2 regions of the Telluria sp. AC161 genome follow, and region 1 is predicted to be linked to the other one. Evidence: predicted binding sites of a transcription regulator. Region 1 holds the regulator's gene; the other holds the start of a gene.
The links. The regulator FliA, encoded in region 1, starts transcription of late flagellar genes. The targets are predictions, from matches to a motif close to CTAAAGTTTNNNNNNNNNNNGCCGNTA.

Region 1 (7,667 bases):
CAGTGAACTGAGCGCAAAACGGGGGGCGCTCAAATCGTCGCCCAGCGCGATCTCGCGCGGGATCCATATCGGTACATCGCCCCGGTTCTCGATCAGCACCCGCACCTTGACCTTGCCGGCCCCGGTTTCCACTTCGAGCCGATGCTGGACGTTCACCTTGGCCTCCACGGCCTTGACCACGCCAACCAGGCCGACCAGCGACAACACCATTGCCAGCTTGGCCGCCGGCGAGCTTCGTTTGACATGCATTGCGACTCCTCGAGGATCACGGCAGGCGTCACCCGCGCGACGCTGCCTGTCGATTATGACATGATTCGATCAATACATTCACGGAAGTATGTTTCCACCGGTCTCGGGCAGCGCCGCCAGGATCATCACCGCCACGCGCCGGTTGCGCGCCTTGCCGGCCTCGTCGGTGTTGGGCGCCACCGGGCGCGTCGCGGCAAAGCCGATCGCCGACAGGCGCACCTCGGGCACGCCGTTGGCAGCGAACAGGCGCACCACGCTGCTCGCGCGCGCGGTGGACAGTTCCCAGTTCGATGGATACAGCGGATTGGCGATCGGCAGGTCGTCCGTATGACCTTCGACCTCGATCCGGTGCGTATCGTTCCTGAGCAGGCCCGCCACCTGCGCGAGGATTTCCTGGCCTTCGCCGTCCAGCACTGCTTCGCCCTGCGGGAACAGAATGCTGGCGTTGATCTCGACGCTGATGCCGCGCGCGTTCTGGATCACCCGCACCTGGCCCGACTTCACCAGCGGCAGCAAGGTCGCCGACAGTTCGCGCGCCATCACGCCCATCTTTTCCTGCTCGCGCCGCGCTGCTTCGTTGCGGCGGCGGTTGATGATGTGCGACAGCGGCAGAACGGGCTCGACGTTGGTGTTGACTTTGGTGGCGGCGCCGCGCCCGCCAAAGGCATCGCCCAGCGCATCGGACAGCACCTGGTACTTGCCCTCGTTGACGATGGAGATGGCGTACATGACGACGAAAAATGCGAACAGCAGCGTGATCAGGTCGGCGTACGAGATCAGCCAGCGCTCGTGGTTTTCGGTGGAGACATCGTCGTCGTAGCGCTTGCGGGCCATGGCAATGACCTAGTGGTGCGTGAGCAGGCTGGCAACGCGTTCGTCGATGACGCGGCCGTGGTCGCCGCTGGCCAGGTCGGAGAACACTTCAGCCAGGATCTCGTACTGCGACACCTTGTCGCTGACGATGGCCTTGAGCTTGTTGCCCACCGGGTAGAAGAACAGGTTGGCCATGCCCACGCCATACACGGTCGAGACGAACGCCACTGCGATGCCGGAGCCCAGGCGGGCCGGATCGGACAGGTTTTCCATCACATGGATCAGGCCCAGCACGGCGCCCAGGATGCCGATTGTCGGCGAATAGCCGGCGGCCGATTCCCAGATGCGCGCCGCCTGGCGCTGGGCAAATTCATAGCCGTTGATTTCGTGTTCGAGCAGGCTGCGCACCTTCTCGGGCGCGATGCCGTCGACCACCAGGCGCAAGCCCTTGGCGATGAACGGGTCGGCCTTGCTCATGAATTGTTCGAGCGACAGCAAGCCATCGCGGCGCGCCGTCAGGCTCCACAGTGCGATTTCGCGCGACAGTTTCTGGCGGCCGTTTTTCGGTGGCACAAACACCCAGCGCAGCATGGCGATGCCGCGCAAGAAGGTACGGGTCTCGCTTTGCAGCAGCACGGCGCCGAAGGTGCCGACCACCACGATGGCAAATGCGGCAGGCTGGATCAACGACGAGAACTTGCCGCCGTCGAGGGTGTAACCCAGAAAGATGCCGGCGATTGCCAGCACCAGGCCGATTACGCTGGCCCAGTCCATAATTGCTCCCGTAAGGTGGTGCGCAAACGTGCGACGGCCTGGGTGTGCAGCTGCGACACCCGCGATTCACTCACGCCCATCACGGCGCCGATTTCCTTCAGGTTCAGTTCTTCTTCGTAGTACAAGCCCATCAGGAGTTTTTCGCGCGGCGGCAGCTTGTCGATTGCGTCGATGACGGCCTGACGGAAATCGGTTTCCATCAGGCTGCGCAGCGGATCGGCATCGTCCACGGCATAGCGGTCGAGGAAATTGTCGCTGCCTTCGTCGGCATGAAAGTCTTCGTAATACAGCAGCTGGTGGCCGCCCGAATCGGCCAGCATGTCCTGGTACTCGTCGAGCGAGATCTTGAGCGACGCGGCCACTTCGGATTCGCTCGGCGGGCGGCCCAGGCGCTGCTGCAGCGATTGCATCGCGCCCTCGACCTTGCGCATGTTCTGGCGCGTGCTGCGCGGCATCCAGTCGCTCGAACGCAGCTCGTCGAGCATCGCGCCGCGGATGCGCAGCACGGCGTAGGTCTCGAACTGGGCGCCGTGGTCGTCTTCGTAGCGGTTGATCGCGTCGAGCAACCCAATCATGCCGGCCTGGATCAGGTCATCGACCTCCACCGAAGGCGGCAACTTCGCCTTCATGTGGTGGGCAAGACGCTTTACCAACGGCATATGCTCCGTCAGCAAAGAATTCTTGTCCGCTTTCCCTTTGACCGTATACATGCTGGCGTATGTCTTTTTCTTTATATGTCGATGGCGACTGTGTCAGGAACCGATGGACGCGCTGCCCTGGCGGCCGAACTGCGGCATTGCAGGCAGTGCGAACTTGCCGGCCAGCTGGCGAAACGCAACCGATGCGCCGGCCAGCGGGAAGGCATCGACCACGGCCCGACCCAGACGCGCGGCGCGGTGCAGGTATTCGTCGGCCGGCACGGCGCCCATGAAACTGAGCTTGACGGCCAGATAACGTGTTGCTGCCAATGACATATTATCGTATACCACCTTGGCCTCCCCCTCAGTCGCGCCGGTCACCAGGATGCCGAATGGCCGGCGGCCCAGTTCCTGCGTCAGGCGCTTGATGAGCGAGTAGGCATTGGTGATCGAGGCCGCGCTGGTCGACACCTGGATGACGATCTCCGAACTCGACATCAGGGGCACCGGGAACTCGCCGTCCGGGCCCAGTTCGCCATCGACGATCACGATGGCGGCCTGCGTGGCCAGCACGTCGAACGTCTTGCCCAGGCGCCGCACATCGTCGGTCGATTCGGGCGTGCCCATCGGCACCACCGAGAAGCCTTGCGGGGCCGGATGGATCACCTGATTCAGCGCGCTTTCCTGGCGCGCGACCTGCAGCAGCGAGGCACCGCGGTTCAGGCCCAAACGGCGGGCGACACCGTACTCGACGTTGCAGGCGTCGACGATCAGCACTTCGTTACCGGCCTGGGCCAGCGAGGCGCCCAGGTTCACCAGCATCGCGCCCTTGTCGTCTTCCGGCGTGGCCGAGAGAAATGTGACCACGCGCGGACGCGGGCCTTGCAGCATGCGGCGCAGGCCTTCGGCCTGGTCGAAGTCAAAACTAGCCATGCGACACCTCGCGGCGGCTGGCTTGCGCGGTGGCTGCCATCAGCATCGGCAGGTCGGCGTCCGCCGGGGCGGTGCCGCGGTTGCGGAACGCGCGGTCGATCAGCATCGCGCTGTCGGCCACGTGCAGGTCTTCCGGCACGCGCTGGCCGTTCGAGACGTAATGCAGTTTGAGCTTCTGGCGGATCACGATGTCGAGCACGCCGCCGGTCGAGGCAGCCTCGTCCATCTTGGTCATGATCGCGCCGTGCAGGCCGCTGCCCTGGTAGGCACGGACGACTTCGTTGAGCGTCTCGTTGGTCGACGTCGAGTTCAGGCACAGCAGGCGTTTCACTTCAGCGCCCGAGCCCGACAGCATCGCGACCTGCTCGGCCACCATGTGGTCGCGCTGCGACATGCCGATGGTGTCGATCAGCACCGTGTGCTTGTTGCGCAGTTCCTTCAGGGCGATGCGCAGGTCGGCCTCGTCCTTCACCGAGTGCACCATGACGCCGAGGATCTTGCCGTAGATGCGCAGTTGTTCGTGACCGCCGATACGGTAGGCATCGGTGGTGATCAGTGCCAGCTTGTCCGGGCCGTGGCGCATCACGCAGCGCGCGGCCAGCTTGGCCGTGGTGGTGGTCTTGCCCACGCCGGTCGGGCCGACCAGAGCGAACACGCCACCTTCGGACAGCATCGCGTCTTCGTTGCCGATGGTTGCCAGGTTGCGCGCCAGCACGGTCTTCACCCAGCGCATCGCTTGCGCCGCATCGTTCATGGCCGGCATTTTTTCGATGATGTAACGTGCCAGCGTGGCAGAGAAACCGGCAGCGAGCATTTCACGCAGGACGGTCGCCTTGTGCGGTTCGCGCTGGGCGGTCGAGCCCCACGACAGTTCGGCCAGCTGGGTTTCCATCAGGCCGCGCATGGCGCGGATTTCGCTCATCATGTTGCTCACTTCCGAGGTCGCCGATTCCTTGGCCTGGGTGATGGCGGCGCTCATCATGGCGGTCATGGCGGCCATGTCGATCGTCGGTTCAGGCGCGGGGGCGCGGCGTTCGGCGTAGGTTGCGGCCGGCTCGACCGGGGCCAGTGGGGCGACAGGTGCGACATAGGCAGGCGCGACCGGTGCGTTCATCACCGGGCCGGCATCCTGGTAGCGGCGGGCCGGCGTGGCACGCGGCGCGGCTGGTGCGAGTTCGTCAAAGTGCTGCAGCTGCGGCTTCGGCTGGGCCATCTCGGAATCGGCGACAGGCGCGGACAGCGAGGCGACATCGTCGTTATCGAGTGCCAGGATTTCGACGGCGCCGTCGACCGGACGGTTGGACAGGATGACGGCATCCGGACCCAGGGCTTCGCGCACCTTGCGCAAGGCATCCCGGGAAGTTGCCGCTGTAAATTTCTTCACTTTCATCGTGGTTCTCCGCACTTCAATCTATGTTCTGCATGACGGGCACATGCCCATCGATAGGAATCATTATTGTCGATGCCGTGTGGAAACGATCAACCGAGAAGGACGGGGAAAAGGGCCTATTTCCCCACAATCAGAAAAAGTGATACTGGTTTCTTGAAATTTGGCAGGTAGGTGCGGGTGCTGCCCGGGTTTGCGTCGGCGCAAAAAGGTGGTGTGCACGTGCCGATCTTGCCGATGCCGGCCGGGTCGAACCGTGACTGGCACGGCTGGCGTGCCAGTTCCACTCATCAGGAGACTCTCATGGCACGCTCGATCCGGCTGATCTACCGAAACATAAAGGGCCGTGTACGCCAGAATTTCGGCTGGGACGGCCTCACCGAACGCTCCGCCGTACTGATTACAGCGGCCGAATGGCGGCCGACGGCCGACCCGTTCGATTCACCACCCGGCCGCCCTCTGCTGGGCGAAGCCAATGTGTATGTCACCAATATCGGGCCGCATGATCCCGAAGGCAACGTCGGTGGTGTCGAGTTTCATCTGCATGTCGACTGGAACAGCCCCTTGCATGTGATGGTGACCATCACCGACCTGGGGCCGATCGAAGAGCAGATCGTGATTGGCTAGACGCCATGGCACGCCGCTGTGGCAGCGTCATCGGTTGTGGCACCTCATTGCACGCTTATGGCCGAGTAACTGTCCAATGAAGAGAGCACTGATACGACTGTCTCTGATCATCTGGGTCCTTGCTGGCACCGTTGTGCTCGCCCGTTTTCTGATTATCCATCACGACCTTTTCCCACCGTTCCCGGAAGCGTGGGCAATATGGCTGATCAACCTGTACGGCTCAAGGGATGGCGAAGAGCTGGCCGATCTTGAAATACTCGTCGCCCTGGGGCTGGCCTTGGGCGCGATTCTGACGGTCACGACGCTTGGCTGGCTGGTCTGGCGTCAAGTCCATCGCCCTGCTCCGGCATGATGAGCACGGGGGCAGCGCCTGCGCTGCCCCATCCCTGTTACATCGGCACACCCACGAGACTCGTCACGCGAATCGTCTTGGTCTCGGGCACTTCGGCGTGCGACAGCACCTTGAGCGCAGGCACGGCGCGGCGCAAAAAGCGCGACAGCAGCACGCGCAGCGGCGCCGGCACCAAGAGCACGGGCGACAGGCCCATCTGCTCTTGCTGGTTGGCGGCGTGCGCAGCCTGCTGGGCGATCGTGTCGGCCAGGCCCGGCTCGATGCCGGTACCGTCGCCGCCGGCGCCCATCGCCTGCATCAACAGGCGCTCGAGGCGATTGTCCAGCGTCATCACCGACAGCTCGTTCTCGCCCGGGAACAATTGCTGGACGATCGCACGGCCCAGCGACACGCGCACCACGGCGGTCAGTTCGGCCGGGTCCTGCGTCATGCCAGCGTGCTCCGACAGCGCTTCGATGATCGAGCGCATGTCGCGGATGTGCACGCCTTCGACCAGCAGGTTCTGCAGCACTTTCTGGAGCGTCGACAGCGAGACGACTTTCGGCACCAGGTCTTCGACCAGTTTCGGGGTCTCTTTGCCCAAGTGGTCGAGCAGTGCCTGCACTTCCATACGGCCCAGCAGTTCCGACGCGTGCAGCGTGATCAGGTGGTTCAGGTGCGTGGCGACGACGGTGCCCGCATCGACCACCGTGTAGCCCATGCTTTGCGCTTCGTCGCGCAGGCTCGCTTCGATCCAGGTCGCCGGCAGGCCGAAGGCCGGGTCGGTGGTGACCACGCCTGGCAGCGTGCCGCTGGCCATGCCCGGGTTGATCGCCAAAAACTGGCCGTTGAGGGCTTCGCCACTGCCCACTTCGACGCCCTTGAGCGTGATGCGGTAGGCCGATGGCTTGAGTTCCAGGTTGTCGCGGATGTGTACTGGCGGCGCCAGAAAGCCCACTTCTTGCGCGAACTTCTTGCGGATACCCTTGATGCGCTTGAGCAGCTCGCCGCCCTGGTTCTTGTCAACCAGCGGAATCAGGCGGTAGCCTACTTCCAGACCCAGCGTGTCGACTGGCATCACGTCCTGCCAGGTCGCTTCTTCGCTTTCGGCCGGGGCCGTACGGGCAGCGGCTGCGGCATCGGCCACGGCGGCGGCTTCCGCCTGCGCCGGCGCTTCTTTCTTGCGCTTCGAGATGAAATAACCACCGGCAGCAAGCGAGCCGGCCAGCAGCAGGAACACGAAGTTCGGCATGCCCGGGATCATGCCCAGGCCGCCGATGATGGCCGCCGTGATGTACAGCGATTCAGGGCGGGCAAACAGTTGCGTGGTCAGCTGCGAGCTGACATCTTCATCGTTGGCCACGCGCGAGACGACCATACCGGCCGCGATCGAGATGATCAGCGATGGAATCTGGGCGACCAGGCCGTCACCGATGGCCAGCAGCGTGTAGATCTTGGTGGCTTCGCCAATGGCCAGGTCGTGCATCACGACGCCGACGATCAGGCCGCCGATAATGTTGATGACGGTAATCATGATACCGGCGACGGCATCGCCCTTCACGTACTTCGAGGCACCGTCCATCGCGCCATAGAATTCGGCTTCTTGCGAGACTTCCTGGCGGCGCTTGCGCGCTTCGTCTTCACCGATCAGGCCGGCGTTCAGGTCGGCATCAATGGCCATCTGCTTGCCCGGCATCGCGTCCAGCGCAAAGCGTGCGCCGACTTCGGCGATACGGCCCGCGCCCTTGGTCACGACCGAGAAGTTGATGATGGTCAGGATGACGAAGACGACGATACCGACGGTGTAGTTACCGCCGATCAGGAAGTGGCCGAATGCCTCGATGACCTTGCCGGCAGCGGCGCCGCCCGTGTGGCCTTCGGTCAGCACGATACGGGTCGAGGCAACGTTCAGCGC
Region 2 (7,667 bases), 2.7 Mb from region 1:
ATCGTGGTGATCGCCACCACGCTGCTCGACAGCTCGGAGACGACCAAGGACCCGATCCTGCTGGCGGCCGAAGTGCGCTGCGCACTGCGGCGCCAGATCGTCTCGACGCTGTTCGGCAAGAAGAAGGACATGCCGGCCTTTAACCTGTCGGCCGAACTGGAAAACATGCTGCTTGGCTCGCTGAACCAGGCGCGCCAGAATGGCGGCGGCAAGGTCGCGCTGGACAACTACCCGATCGATCCGCAGCTGCTGTCGCAACTGCAGATCAATATGCCGGTCGCGCGCGAGCAGATGAAGGGCCAGCACACGCCCCCGCTCTTGCTGGTGCTGCCGCAGGTGCGGCCACTGCTGGCGCGTTATGCGCGGCTGTTCGCACCGGGCCTGCACGTGCTGTCGTACAACGAGATCCCCGAAAACCGCGACGTGTCGATCGTCGGTACGGTGGGCTGATCAGCCCTTGGCCACGAGGCGCCGCGTGATCACCGGGCCATCCGGCCCCAGGTGAAACGCCAGCTTGCGCTCACGTAGCGCGGCGTCGCCCGCGGTGGCGCGGTCGAAGCGGCGCAGGTGCTCGGTCCATGATGGATCGATGATCTGCTCGGTGAATAATCCCGGGTCGCTGACGTCGCGCAGCAAGGTCCAGCTCAGCGCACCCTGGCGCAGGCGCGCGCGCCGGCTCAGTTCCATCAGCGCCATGAAGGCTTCGGTGCGCTCCGGGTCGATCCGGTACTCCACCGTCAGCACGAGGCGCCCGCCATCCTGCAGCGGCGAAAGCGACGGCGCCAGCGCCTTGAGCGCGGACGATGGCGTCATGTCTTCGAGCAGCTCGCGGTCCTGGATCAAACGCAGCACGAGCGCCATGACGACGACGCTGCTGCCGGCTGCATACAACAGGCTGTGCTGCACGCTGTCGAGCGTGGCCACCTGGCCCCAGACCGCGGCGCCCGTCGCGCTCGCGCCCATCAGGGCCATCTGATAAATCGACATCCCGCGCGCCCGCACCCAGTCGGGCAGGGCCATCTGCATCGACACGCTCAGCGAATTGGCCGACACGATGAAGGCCATCCCCGACAGCCACATCGCGCTAGAAGTCAGCACCACGTTCGTGCTGACCGCCGCCACCGCGATCATCGCCGCCGACAGCACGGTGCTGGCCATGACGAGCGTATCGCGGCTGAACGCCTGGCGCATGCGCGGCAGGAAGAACACGGCGCTGATTGCGCCGCCGCCCATGCAGGCCAGCAGCAGCGTGAACACGCCGGCGCCGCCGCCGCCCTGCGCGCGCGCCACCAGCGGCAGCAGCGCCATCAGCGCGGTGGAGTGGAAGAACGACGCCGCCACCCGCGCCAGCACGGCCTTCACGCGGTTGGAGTGGCGCGCAAACTGCAAACCGACGCGCATTGCACCGCCGATCCGCTCGCGCCCCAGCGGACTTGGCACGTGCGTGCGGCGCCAGCGCATGATCACGAAGCCCGAAATCACCGACAGCACCGCATTGAGCACGAATACATACGCGCTGCCCAGGCTGGCAATGATGGCGCCGGCCGCCAGCGGCCCGGCGATGCGCGACGCGTTCATCGCCACGCCATTCAGGGCCAGCGCCGCCGGCAGCTGCGCGCGCGGCACCAGTTCGGGGACGATCGCCGAGAACACGGGCCAGCGCATGGCCAGGCCAATGCCGTTGGCAAACGTCAGCGCCAGCAGCACCGGCGGCGTGATGGCGTCGGCCAGGATCACCGCGCACAGGATCGTGGCCACGACGGCGACCCAGAACTGCGTGATGATGAAGTAGCGCCGCCGGTCGAGGATGTCGGCCAGCGCACCGCTGGGCAAGCCGAGCAAAAACACGGGCAGCATCGATGCGGTCTGCACCAGCGCGACCCAGATCGGCGCGGTCGTCAGCGACGTCATCATCCAGGCAGCGGCCACGTCGTTCATCCACATGCAGGTGTTGGCGATCAGCCATGTGAGCCACAGCATGCGAAACACGGGGGCGCGCATCGGCCCGAACGCCGACGGCGGCGGCGCGGCGTCGTTGGCCGAGGGCGCCGGGGCGGGGGTCTGGGAAATGGTCATGCCGGTGAACTCACCGGAAGCGGCGCGGCTGGCCGCGTGCATCTGCAGCGTGTCATTGATAGGGCGAATGCGTGAAGACAAGCGCCATTGTAGTCGCCGCAGCCCCGGGGACGGCGCGCAGCTCAGCCTGTTGGATCAGCCTGAGCTGCGCGCCCGCTGGGCTGGCAGCAGCAGCGCCAGTTCGGCCACGGCGCGGAACACGGCCGGCGTCAGTGCCTGCGCCGCCTCTTCGGCATTGGCGATCATCGCGTGGCTGCGTCCGGGGGGCAGGGCGTCGCGAAAGCCCCAGCGCAGCACTGTCAGGCCGGCGCGCTTCAGTACGGTCTCGAGTTCGGGCTGTAGCCAGCGCAGGCGCGTGAGCGCGCTCGCATCGGGCGCGCAGACCTCGATCACCAGGCCCTGCGGCGTCGGTTCGACCTGGATCACGACGGCGCTGCCGTCGGCCAGTTCGAGTTCGAGCCGCAGCGCGGCCCGCGCACGGCGGCGGCGGCCGGGGGGCTTGTCGGCCTCGTCGGCCAGCACGGCCAGATGCTGCGGCTTGTCGCCAGCGCCATGGACCGTGAAGCGCCAGGCATCCTGGTGCGTTGCGAGCAGCTGGGGCTGGTGCACGACCTGGCCCTGCTGTCCGGCAGCGAGCATGGCCGGCGACAAATGCCCGCCCATGTCAGCCAGCGCGCGGCTGGTCAACTGGCTGCCATGATTACGCACCTGGCTGCGCCAGGCGCGCGCCAGGCCGGCGCCGTCCTGCTGCTGATAGGCTAGCTGACGCGCCATCAGGACCTGGTCCGGCCGCATGGCGGCGCCATCGCCGTCGGCGGCCGGGCCCGGCTGGCCCGTGGCCTGAGTTTCCGGCGCCAGTGGGGCCGAGAACGGCAGCGGCAGCGCATCGGCGCCACCAGCCAGGATGGGGGCCGGGGCCACCACGGCGCCGACCTGCAATGGCACGAGGGTGGGCGGGGGCAGCGCGGCAACGGGGAACATCTGGGCCATTGGGTTTACCTGTCAGCGATAAAAAAAGGCCAACCGCATGGGCTGGCCTTCGAAGTCTAACCCGGGGTGAGGCCCGGGTATGCGGCCATTATTGCAGCAGCGACATGACCATCGACGACATGCTGTTCGACTGCTTGAGCATGGCGGTGCCGGCTTGCAGCAGCATCTGGCTCGACGTCATGTTGGCGCTTTCGGTCGCGAAGTCGACGTCCATGATCAGGCCGGTAGCTTGCTTGGTGTTGGTGCTGATGTTCGACAGGTTGTTGTTGACGTGTTCCAGACGGTTGGCGGCGGCGCCCAGGCTCGAACGGACTTTGTTGACCGATGCCAGTGCAGTGGTCAGGTCGGTGATCGCAGTGGTGGCATCAGCGGCGGTGCTGATTTCCGTGCCTGCGGCGCCGGCAGCGTACGATGCGGTGGCAGCACCGACGTCGGTAGCGATGGCAGTCACGTCCGTTGCCATGTTGATGTTCATGACTTCGGTCGCGTCAGCACCGATCTGGAATTTCATGGCAGCGCCAATCGTACCGGCCACGATCAGCGTTTCGCCACCAAACTTGGTGTTTTTCAGCACGTTGCCAAGTTCGGTACCCAGTGCGTCATATTCGGACTGCATCGACTCTTTGTCAGCGATGCTCGACGACGTATCGGCAGCCTGGGTTGCCAGATCCTTCATGCGGATCAGCATGTTCGACACTTCATCCAGCGCGCCTTCAGCGGTTTGCAGCATCGCGGTCGAGTTCTGGGTATTACGCATGGCAACGGCCATACCCGAGGTCTGGGCCTTCAGGCGCGAAGCAATCTGCAGGCCGGCAGCGTCGTCCATTGCCGAATTGATGCGGTAGCCGGTCGACAGGCGGGTCATCGAGGTCGACAGATTGCTCTGGGTCTTCGAGATGGCGTTTTGTGCGGACAGGGCAGCGTTGTTGGTGTGCAGGCTCAGCATGATGGACTCCGAAAATGTAGGGAAAGAATTCTGTATGTCGAGTGCGTCACTCGCTCTCATGAGTACAAGGCGACACATTTCCGTACGGCATTAAATTCTTTATCGAATTTTTTTCAAATAAATTTTTCGGCGGGTAATCACTCCTACGATGACCGTCTCACCTTGGCGTATGTTGCAGCAATAACAGCCCCTAGTAATGCGAATGAGGATGATAATGATTCTCATCTCTGTTAGAATCCCGGTTTTTCGCACCTTACGATTGCCAAACCATGACCCAACAAGCCAACGCCGCACTGCGCCCACCCGTCGAATCGATCCTGTCGCGCCTGATCAGGAGCGCGCTTGTTGGCGCTGTCGCCTCGGCGCCGATCCTGGCGCTGCCGTTTGCCGCCAATGCGCAGGAGGCAGGGCCGGCAGCGGTGGAGAAGGTGATCATCACCGGTGCGAAAGTGCAGGCCGATCCGGCCTATGCCGGCGGACAGATCGGTCGCAGCGGCGGACTGGGCGTCCTGGGCGAGGCGGACATCATGAAGACGCCGTTCTCTACAACCAACTATACGTCGCAAATCCTCGAAGACCAGCAGGTGCGCACGCTGGCCGACGTTGTCGTCAACGAAGCGTCGGTGCGTGTGATGACGTCGACCGGCGGGTTCAGTGAAGACTTCCAGATCCGCGGCTTCAATGTCACCAGTGGCGACGTCGGCCTGAACGGCCTGTACGGTCTGTCATCGTCGAACCGCATGCCGGCCGCCATCATGGAACGCGTCGAAGTGCTCAAGGGGCCGGGCACGCTGATGTATGGCATCAGCCCGAACGGCAGCGTCGGCGGCAACATCAATATCGTCACCAAGCGCGCCGGCGACCAGCCATTGACGCGGGTGACCGCCACCTATGAAAGCCAGGCGCTGTTTGGCACCCATGTCGACGTCGGCCGCCGCTTTGGCGACAATGGCGCCTGGGGCGTGCGCGTCAACGGCGTGATCCGCGGCGGCGACACCAATATCGACGACGGCAAGCAGGATTTCGGCCTGGCCGCGATCGCGCTCGATTACCGCTCGCCGAAACTGCGCTGGACCCTGGACAGCTACGGCCAGCAAGAAAAGACCGACAACTTCCGCGCGCAGAACAGCTTCCGGCCCGACATCGCGTCGATCCCGGCGCCACCGTCGGGCCACCGCGCGGTGTACCGCGGCGCCGACCTCGAGTTCCGCGATGCGACGATCGCCTCGCGCCTCGAATACGATGTGTCGAAAGAGTTGATGGTCTATGTGACGGCCGGCTACCACTACGGCGCCAGCGAGCAGGACTTCCCGACGGCGCGCGCACTGAACGCGGTTGACGCTGCCGGCAACTTCCGCCTGACCAACGCCTGGTACGACGCCTATGGGCGCAGCAAGACTGGCGAAGTCGGGGCCCGCCTGAGCCTGGACACGGCCGGCATCAAGCACTTCATCACCGCCTCGGTCTCGCGCCTGGACAGCGAAGCGGGCAGCTTCTACCTGTCGGCCGCGCCAAGCTCGTCGCAGCTGTCGAACATCTACAACCCGGTCGCGATCACGCCGATGATGGGCAACCGCCTGGCGCCGACCAAGACGTCGGAAACCGAGCTGTCGAGCGTCTCGCTGACCGACACATTGACGTTCCTGGACGGCCGCGTGCTGTTCACCGGCGGCTTGCGCAAGCAGAAGGTAGCGCTAGATAACGTGGCGCCAAGCGGCGCGGTGACGAGCTCGTACAGCGAAAGCGCCGTATCGCCGCTGGCTGGCCTGGCCGTCATGCCGATGGAAAACGTGTCGCTGTACGCGAACTTCACGTCGGGCCTGACCCGCGGCAGCACCGCGCCGGCCACGGCCGCGAATGCCGGTGAAGTCTTCGCCCCGTTCAAGTCCAAGCAATATGAAGTGGGCACGAAAGTCGATACCGGCCGCGTACTGCTCGGCGCCGCCGTGTTCCAGATCGACCGTCCAAACGCCATCACCGATCCGCTGACGACGATCTACAGCCTGGACGGCACGCAGCGCAACCGGGGCCTGGAACTGTCGGCAGTCGGCGAAGCCGCACCGGGCCTGCGCCTGATGACGAGCGCCACGTTCTACAACGCCAAGCAGCAGCGCACTGCCGGCGGCATCAACGAAGGCAAGAAGGCCACGGGCGTGCCGAAGAACGCGTTCAACGCCGGCGTCGACTGGGACTTGCCATGGATTAGCGGCCTGAGCCTCAATGCCCGCGCGATCCACACGGCCGAGCTGGCGCAGAATGTCACCAATACCGTGTATATCTCGTCGTGGACGCGCTTCGATCTCGGCGCGCGTTATCGTACTGAGCTGATGGGCAAGCCGGTCGTGCTGCGTGCCAGCGTCGAGAACGCAGGCAACAAGCGCTACTGGCTGTCGAGCAGCACGCTGGCGACGGTTGGTACGGCTGCGGCGCCACGCACGGTGTTGCTGTCGGCGCAGGTTGACTTCTAAGTAGTCCTACGGTTTGATCCGGGACCTGCCTGCATGGTGAATGCAGGCAGGTCCTAAGTTTTTGGGCATGGCCGGTACGAAGTACGAGATTCGGAACAAAAATCTGTTCCAGGCGTTGTTTTGCGGTAACTGAATCGCGTGTATTCTGTTGCCCTAGGGTATAGTTCTTCCCATATTCTGCGAACATGTGATGAAACTTATAACCTTTGAAATCAGTGATCGTTCCCTTGCGATCACCACAGTGAAAAAAGCTGGAGACCAATGGGAATGCGTACTATCGGCGTCCGGCCAAGCCGGTGACGGCGCGATGTCAGCTATTGTCCAGCAACAGATCAAGTTTGACGGTGCCTATTGCGCTGATATGGTGCTGGAGAAGGCGGTGGATTTCAGTGGGGCTTTTCTGCAGTTGATGATGTAGTCGGCAGCAGCGGTATCTCGCCCACTTTTCCACAACGACGTCGTTGTGGTATCGCAACTTACTGTGTACATCGCATTCCAGCAAGCATCGGGCAAAGTGGGGCAGGCGCGGTATGCTGAGCAGGACTTGAGACTCACCCGTTGACTCACGGCGGCCAACGAGTTCGCCGCTATTCAATCTACCCTTGCGCTGCGCATGTGAGCGCTCAACAAAGAGCTGCGCGATGCGAAACTTCTGTCTACTGGTTGCATGCCAAACCTCGACGCCGCACTCGAAGGCGCCAACAACGGCATCCCTCGATAGCGAGTTGGCCACGCTGTGCCCAGCAGTCGAGTGCCCGGGCGCCGACGATTACGATGAGTTGCAAGCTTGGGCAATCGAGCTTCTGAGCTAATACGCTACGTGCGTGGTGCACCATGTGAAAACAGTTTAGATATGGACGAATTAAAAATGAAAAAAATGGCGGACTTTTGCCATGCTTACGGCGACCTCCCAGTCAGGATAAAGCAAACCATATAGTTCGTTGATGGCTATCAAAACCTGACCTGCGTAGTCCTCCGCTTGAGATTCTGTCACCCGATGCTCTAATGGTTGGTGAATGAGCTTATTTCTAATTGCAGCTCCCTCATTTAATGTTTTACAAAATTCTGATCTCCGCCCTAAATATATCTCCATAAGCTCGCCATAGAGTTTGGATAACGGAGGAGACGGGACGTGCTCAATAAACGCTGCAAGTTTCGGCTCCTTGCGAATCAAAGCTTCTTTGATT

Region 2: ACZ0AJ_RS02635 (flagellin N-terminal helical domain-containing protein) is a predicted target of FliA. The motif match lies at 4,113-4,139, and genes of this name have one in related genera.

What each region holds. Positions count from the first base shown of each region.
Region 1 covers NZ_OZ409861.1:3,331,320-3,338,986, forward strand. Annotated here, with positions in the region: gene ACZ0AJ_RS14910 (hypothetical protein) at 1-249, opposite strand, end outside; gene motD (flagellar motor protein MotD) at 328-1,083, opposite strand; gene ACZ0AJ_RS14920 (flagellar motor protein) at 1,093-1,836, opposite strand; gene ACZ0AJ_RS14925 (RNA polymerase sigma factor FliA) at 1,818-2,546, opposite strand; gene ACZ0AJ_RS14930 (MinD/ParA family ATP-binding protein) at 2,589-3,407, opposite strand; gene flhF (flagellar biosynthesis GTPase FlhF) at 3,400-4,797, opposite strand; gene ACZ0AJ_RS14940 (hypothetical protein) at 5,098-5,421, shown strand; gene ACZ0AJ_RS14945 (hypothetical protein) at 5,498-5,773, shown strand; gene flhA (flagellar biosynthesis protein FlhA) at 5,811-7,667, opposite strand, start outside.
Region 2 covers NZ_OZ409861.1:605,408-613,074, forward strand. Annotated here, with positions in the region: gene ACZ0AJ_RS02620 (flagellar biosynthesis protein FlhA) at 1-450, shown strand, start outside; gene ACZ0AJ_RS02625 (MFS transporter) at 451-2,076, opposite strand; gene ACZ0AJ_RS02630 (hypothetical protein) at 2,212-3,066, opposite strand; gene ACZ0AJ_RS02635 (flagellin N-terminal helical domain-containing protein) at 3,155-4,012, opposite strand; gene ACZ0AJ_RS02640 (TonB-dependent receptor) at 4,282-6,480, shown strand; gene ACZ0AJ_RS02645 (hypothetical protein) at 6,671-6,898, shown strand; gene ACZ0AJ_RS02650 (hypothetical protein) at 7,343-7,667, opposite strand, start outside.